2 regions of the Ferrovibrio terrae genome follow, and region 1 is predicted to be linked to the other one. Evidence: riboswitches for the same ligand, from Rfam matches in the RefSeq annotation. Region 1 holds a riboswitch; the other holds the start of a gene.
The links. A riboswitch is a leader RNA that binds a small molecule or an ion and turns the genes downstream of it on or off. The one in region 1 is predicted to bind thiamine pyrophosphate.
Positions count from the first base shown of each region.

Region 1 (3,407 bases):
ACAGCATATCCAGCGGCAGCAGCGTGTTGCGCATCCAGAAGGACGCCATCTGCTCCTGCCTGAAGTCGAACAGCATGCCGGCATCCGGCGCCATGCTGGTGCGGAACATCATGCCGCGCGCCCGCGACTGGTCGTTATCCGCCAGTTCGACACGGAAACGTTGTGGCCCCTTCGCGGTCTGGATCACCAGGTCGCTCTGCGGCAGGGTCGGCTGCGGCTGCGCCGCGATCGGCGGGGCAACGGTAAGTGTGGCCAACAGAATCATGCCGCATAGAACGGTCCATACCCGACTGAGTTTCACGCCCTCATCCTCTCTTTCACACGCCGTACCAGTCCCTGCACCTCGTCGCGCACCGGTCCATGGCGCGGGATATCGGCAAGCGTGACGAACCAGTGGTTTGGCGGGTGGCGGCCCGCACTGCGGTTCCAGCTCAGGCCCCGCAACAGGGTTTCAGCAACAGGTGGCAACCGGTCGGGCTTTTCCAGCCCGTTCAGCTCCGCCCAGATGCCGGTCCAGCACCGCGCCACCGACCACGGATTATAGCCGCCGCCGCCCAGCACCAACAGGCGCGGCGCCAGCGGTTTCAGGGCTGCGACCGCATGCCACAAGGCACCGTTCGACAGCGTCTGCTTGCCCAGCGGATCGTCAGCCAGCGCATCTGCACCGCACTGGATCACCAGTGCGTCTGGCCGGAAGCCCTCGACCAGCGGTCCGATGGCCTCTTCGACCAGCGCCATCATCTCGTCATCGACCATGCCGGGCGTGATCGGCAGGTTGAAAAGATTACCAACACCCTCTTCATCGAGCTGCCCTGAATGCGGCCAGCGGCCAGCTTCGTGCACCGAGACAACCAGCACGCGCGGATCGGCAGCGAAGGCATCGGCCACGCCGTCGCCGTGATGGACATCAAGATCGATATAGGCGACTCGCGACAGGCCGGCATCCAGCATGGCCAGGATCGCCAGCACCGGATCGTTGAAATAACAGAAGCCCGAGGCCTGCGCCGGGCGGCCGTGATGCGTGCCGCCGCCGGGGCTGTAGACAATGCCGCCGCCGTTCTGCAGCAGATGCTGCGCCGCGATCAGGCTACCGCCGACGCCGGTGGCCGGGCGGCGGAACATTGTGGCGTAAACCGGATTACCGCCGCGACCGAGATTGTAGCGCTCGGAATCCTCGCGGCTCACGGTCAGGGTCCGCTCAGCCGCCTGCACGGCAGCGACATAGTCTTCGCGATGGAAACGCGCGAGTTGCTCGGGCGTTGCCTGGCGGCTTTCGCGATACTGGCCGTCTTCCAGCCAGCCCAGCGCGTGCACCATGTCCATCACGGTCGAAACCCGCGGGATCGACAGCGGGTGTTTTCCGCCCAGGCTGGAATGCCGATAGATCTCGTTGCCGATAAACAGTGCTGGCTGGTGCATAGGCAGAATCTAGTGGGCCTGCGGGGCTTAACAAGCTGTCCAGCTCGCCTATAATGGCCCCAGCTGAGGGGGAGCCGATTGGCGGCTGAGAGGTCCGGGTGAGCCGGACGACCCCTCGAACCTGATCCGGTTGATACCGGCGTAGGGATCAGCGGTTTGTCAGCAGACTCCATCTCCCTTCCTCCGTCCGCATCTGCGCCGGCCTTCCGGCTGGAAGGCAGCGGTTTCGCTTATGGCAACCGCGCTGTGCTCGCACCCTTCTCGCTCGACCTTGCTGCCGGCGAAACGGTGGCGATCCTGGGCGCCAGCGGCTGCGGCAAGAGCACACTGCTCCGCCTGATCGCCGGCCTGCTGCCTGGCCAATCCTCCCCTTTCGCTGGCCAGGCTGCCTGGATGGCGCAACAGGACCTGCTGCTGCCCTGGCTCAGCCTGCAGGACAACATCCTGCTCGGCGCACGCCTGCGCGGAGAAGTACCCGACATTGCGCTGGCACAGACCCTGCTGACGCGGCTTGGCCTGGCCGACCGCGCCACTGCCCTGCCGGCCTCTCTCTCTGGCGGAATGCGCCAGCGCGCAGCCCTGGCGCGCACGCTGATGGAAGACCGGCCATTGGTGCTGATGGACGAGCCCTTCTCGGCACTGGATGCGATCACACGCGCGGCGATGCAGGAGCTGGCCAGCGAGATGCTGGCGCATCGCACCGTGCTGCTGGTGACGCATGATCCGGCCGAAGCCTGCCGTCTTGCCAACCGTATCTTCATCCTGAGCGGCCAGCCGGCCAGCCTGCAGCAGGCTGCCGTGTTATCGCCGGCCGCGCCGCGTGATCCCTTGTCGGCATCCGTGCTGCCCGTGCTACGCGGCGTGCAGGCCGCGCTGCAGAAAGCTGTGGCCGTATGAACAGTCTGATCCGCACCGCCATCACCCTCATTGGCCTGCTGCTGCTCTGGCAGGGCATCGTCTGGGTGTTTGAACTGCCGCCCTACATCCTGCCCGCGCCGGATCGCGTGGCCGTCGCCCTCGTCGACAATGCCGCACTGCTGCTCGGCGAAGCAGCGGTGACGGTGGCCGAAATGCTGCTCGGCCTGTTGTTCGGCAGCCTGCTGGGAGCCATTGCCGCGATCAGCCTGCTGTTGTCGCCAGTCGCCCGGCGCTGGTTACTGCCACTGCTGATCGCCAGCCAGGCCGTGCCGGTGTTTGCGCTGGCACCGCTGCTGGTGCTGTGGCTCGGCTTCGGCATGGCCTCGAAAGTGATGATGGCGGTGCTGGTGATCTTCTTCCCTGTCGCTGTCGCGCTTTACGATGGCCTGCGCCGCACTGAATCCGGCTGGCTCGATCTGGCGCGCGTGATGACAGCCGATGCGCCGCGGCATCGCCTGCGCATCCTGCTGCATATCCGCGTCATGGCCGCGCTGCCGGCCTTTGCCAGCGGGCTTAAGATTGCCGCCGCCGTCGCGCCGATCGGTGCGGTGATCGGCGAATGGGTCGGCGCCAGCGCAGGCCTGGGTTTCCGCATGCTGCAGGCCAATGCGCGCGTACAGACCGACCTGATGTTCGCCGCCCTGATCCTGCTCGCCGCCTGCGCCGTCGGGTTATACGCCGGCGTCGACATCGCGACCCGCCGACTGCTGCGCTGGCAGGCCGACAGCCATGCCCCCTTATCGACCGACCGCGTATCCTGAAGGAGTCCATCCATGAAACGCATGATCGCCATTGCCGGCTTTGTCACCGCCCTGCTGCCTGGCATCGCCTCGGCACATGACAAGCTGACCGTGCTGCTCGACTGGTTTGTCAATCCCGATCATGCGCCGCTGATTGTCGCCAAGCACACCGGCATCTTCGACCGCAACGAGCTACTGGTGGATCTGGTCGCGCCCGCCGATCCGAACGATCCGCCCAAGCTGGTTGCCGCCGGCAAGGCCGAGGTGGCGATCTCGTATCAGCCGCAACTGCATGTGCAGGTGGCGCAGGGTCTGCCGCTGCGCCGCATC
Region 1 is NZ_CP041636.1:3,346,350-3,349,756, reverse strand. Features, by position in the region: gene FNB15_RS16325 (DUF192 domain-containing protein) at 1-265, opposite strand, end outside; gene FNB15_RS16320 (acetoin utilization protein AcuC) at 298-1,419, opposite strand; TPP riboswitch at 1,477-1,584, shown strand; gene FNB15_RS16315 (ABC transporter ATP-binding protein) at 1,576-2,316, shown strand; gene FNB15_RS16310 (ABC transporter permease) at 2,313-3,098, shown strand; gene FNB15_RS16305 (ABC transporter substrate-binding protein) at 3,111-3,407, shown strand, end outside.

Region 2 (3,407 bases), 1.5 Mb from region 1:
ATTTTCATCGAGCAGAATTTGGGTCCGCACATCGAGCAGAAATGCGCGGTCTTGTGCGCTTCCTTCGGCAGGGTCTGGTCGTGGAACTGTGCCGCCGTCTCCGGATCGAGGCCGAGATTGAACTGGTCCTCCCAGCGGAATTCGAAGCGCGCCCGGCTCAAGGCATCGTCGCGCCGCGCCGCGCCGGGATGGCCCTTGGCCAGATCGGCGGCATGGGCGGCGATGCGGTAGGTGATCACGCCGGTCTTCACATCATTGCGATCCGGCAGGCCAAGATGCTCCTTCGGCGTGACGTAGCAGAGCATGGCGCAGCCATACCAGCCGATCATCGCAGCGCCGATGCCGCTGGTGATGTGGTCGTAGCCCGGCGCGATATCGGTGGTGAGTGGGCCTAAGGTATAGAACGGCGCCTCGCCACAGGTGCGCAGCTGCTTGAGCATGTTGGCCTTGATCTTGTGCATGGCGACATGGCCCGGTCCCTCGATCATCACCTGCACGCCCTTGGCCCAGGCGATTTTGGTCAGCTCGCCCAGCGTTTCCAGTTCGGCGAACTGCGCGGCGTCGTTGGCATCCGCTGTCGAGCCCGGTCGCAGCCCGTCGCCCAGCGAGAAGCTGATGTCATAGGTGCGCATGATGTCGCAGATGTCCTCGAAATGCGTGTAGAGGAAATTCTCACGATGATGCGCCAGGCACCATTTCGCCAGGATCGAACCGCCGCGCGAGACAATGCCGGTGACGCGATTGGCGGTAAGCGGAATATAGGCCAGCCGCACGCCGGCGTGGATGGTGAAGTAATCCACGCCCTGTTCGGCCTGCTCGATCAGCGTGTCGCGATAAACCTCCCAGGTCAGGTCCTCGGCTTTGCCGTTCACCTTCTCCAGCGCCTGGTAGATCGGCACCGTGCCGATGGGCACGGGGGAATTGCGGATGATCCAGTCGCGGATGTTGTGGATGTTGCGGCCGGTGGAAAGATCCATCACCGTATCGGCGCCCCAGCGGATCGCCCAGACCATCTTGTCGACTTCCTCGGCCACGGAAGATGTGACGGCTGAGTTGCCGATATTGGCATTCACCTTCACCAGGAAGTTGCGGCCGATGATCATCGGCTCCAGTTCCGGATGGTTGATGTTGCAGGGGATGATGGCGCGGCCGCGCGCGATCTCGTCGCGCACGAATTCCGGCGTCACGAAATCGGGAATCTCGGCGCCAAAATCCTCGCCGTCGCGTTTGGCGAGTTCCTTGCGCGCTTCGTTCTCGCGGATCGCCACATATTCCATTTCCGGCGTGATCAACCCGCGCCGGGCATATTCGTATTGCGTGACGGCGACACCGCCTTTGGCGCGCAGCGGACGTGGATGCTGCGGGAAGGCCGGAACAGTGTTGGCACCGCCATTGTCCTCCGGCTTCACCAGCCGTCCGTCATAGGCCTCGACATCGCCGCGCGTCTCGATCAGAGGCGTGCGCCAGCGCGGCAGGCCGCGGTTGATATCGATCTCGGACTCCGGATCGGTGTAGGGCCCGGAGGTATCGTAGACCGGCAGCGGCGGCTCGTTGGCGGATGCGTGCGTGGCGATCTCGCGATGCGGCACGCGAATGTCAGGGTGCAATCGGCCGGGCTGATAGACCTTGCGCGAGGCAGGCAGGGGGCCCGTTGTGATCTTGAAGTTTGGGGCGTCGGTAATTTTGTCCATGGGATTTCCTTTTCGTGCAACGACAGGAAATCCGGGATGTGGTGGATGTTCGCGGAATACAGGCGCAGCGAGTCCTGAGACTCTGGGCGACTGAACGACCGTTCCCTCCGCCGGCATGACCCGGATCAGGTTCTTAGGGTCACGGCGTTGCAGAAATGAAACTCTGCCGGCCGAATCTCAGCGCCCTGACGGCGCCCCCCTCGGTAACGCCGATGGTGGCGCAGGCAGAGGGCAGGGTCAACTGCTGCCGCTGGCTGTCATCGCCGCAGGTTACGTTTTCACAAGACGCATCTCGCCAAAGATAAGAAAGTCTCCCCATGTCGACGCTTGAACAAACGATGGATTCGCCTGCCGTAAAGGCTGGCCGGCGCGAATGGGTCGGCCTGGCTGTGCTGGCCTTGCCCTGCCTGCTGTATTCGATGGACCTGACGGTGCTGAACCTGGCTGTGCCGCAGCTCAGCGCCGATCTGCAGCCGAGCAGCATCCAGCTGCTCTGGATCGTCGATATCTATGGCTTCATGGTTGCCGGCTCGCTGATCACCATGGGCACGCTGGGCGACCGTATCGGTCGCCGTCGCGTGCTGCTGATCGGCGCCGTGGCTTTCGGCATCACATCGGTCTTCGCGGCCTTCGTCACCACGGCGGACATGCTGATCCTGGCGCGTGCGCTGCTCGGGATTGCTGCGGCCACGCTGGCGCCGTCGACGCTGTCGCTGATCCGCAACATGTTCCATAATCCACAGCAGCGCACGGTCGCCATCGGTATCTGGGTTGCCAGCTTCTCGGCCGGCGGTGCCATCGGGCCCGTCATCGGCGGTGCGCTGCTCGAATATTTCTGGTGGGGCTCCGTCTTCCTCGTCGCCCTGCCGGTGATGGCGCTGCTGCTGGTGCTGGGCCCGATCCTGCTGCCCGAATACAAGGATCCGAAAGCCGGCCGGCTCGATATCCTCAGCGCGGTGCTGTCGCTGGTTGCCGTGCTGCCGGTGATCTACGGCATCAAGCGGCTGGCCGAATACGGCCTGAACTGGCCGTCGGGCTCGCTGATCCTGTTCGGTGTCGTGATGGGCGCGATTTTCGTGCGGCGGCAACTGCGGCTGGCTGATCCCATGATCGACATGACGCTGTTCCGCTCGGCCTCGTTCAGCACGGCGCTCGCGATCAACATCATCGGCGTGTTCATCGCCTTTGGCATGTTCCTGTTCCTGGCGCAGTATTTCCAGCTCGTGCTGGGCATGGGCGCGCTGGAGGCCGGCCTGTGGATGGCGCCAATGGGTGTCACCTTCATCATCGGCTCGATGCTGGCGCCGATGGTGATCCGCCGCCTGCGTCCGGGCACCGTTCTGGCGCTCGGCCTGGCGCTGGCGGCTGTGGGCTATGTGATGATCGCACGCGCCGGCGGGCCGCAGGGTTTCATCTTCCTGATGGCCGGCTCGATCGTCTTCTGCCTCGGGCTTTCGCCGGTCTTCACGCTGACGACCGATCTGGTGGTCAGCACCGCGCCGCCGGAACGTGCGGGTGCCGCAGCGGCGATGTCGGAAACCAGTGCCGAATTCGGCGGCGCGCTCGGCATCGCCGTGCTCGGCAGCCTGGCTGCGGCCGCCTATCGCAGCACGATCGGCCAGGTTCTGCCGCCCGGGCTTTCACCCGCTGCGGAACACGCCGCCCGCAGCACGCTGGGTGGTGCAGTGACGGTGGCAGCCGATCTCCCGGCCGCAT
Region 2 is NZ_CP041636.1:535,904-539,310, reverse strand. Features, by position in the region: gene thiC (phosphomethylpyrimidine synthase ThiC) at 1-1,691, opposite strand, end outside; TPP riboswitch at 1,776-1,902, opposite strand; gene FNB15_RS02560 (MFS transporter) at 2,009-3,407, shown strand, end outside.
Region 2: it holds a riboswitch for thiamine pyrophosphate, as region 1 does, so the genes downstream of both, thiC (phosphomethylpyrimidine synthase ThiC) here and FNB15_RS16315 (ABC transporter ATP-binding protein) in region 1, are expected to answer to the same signal.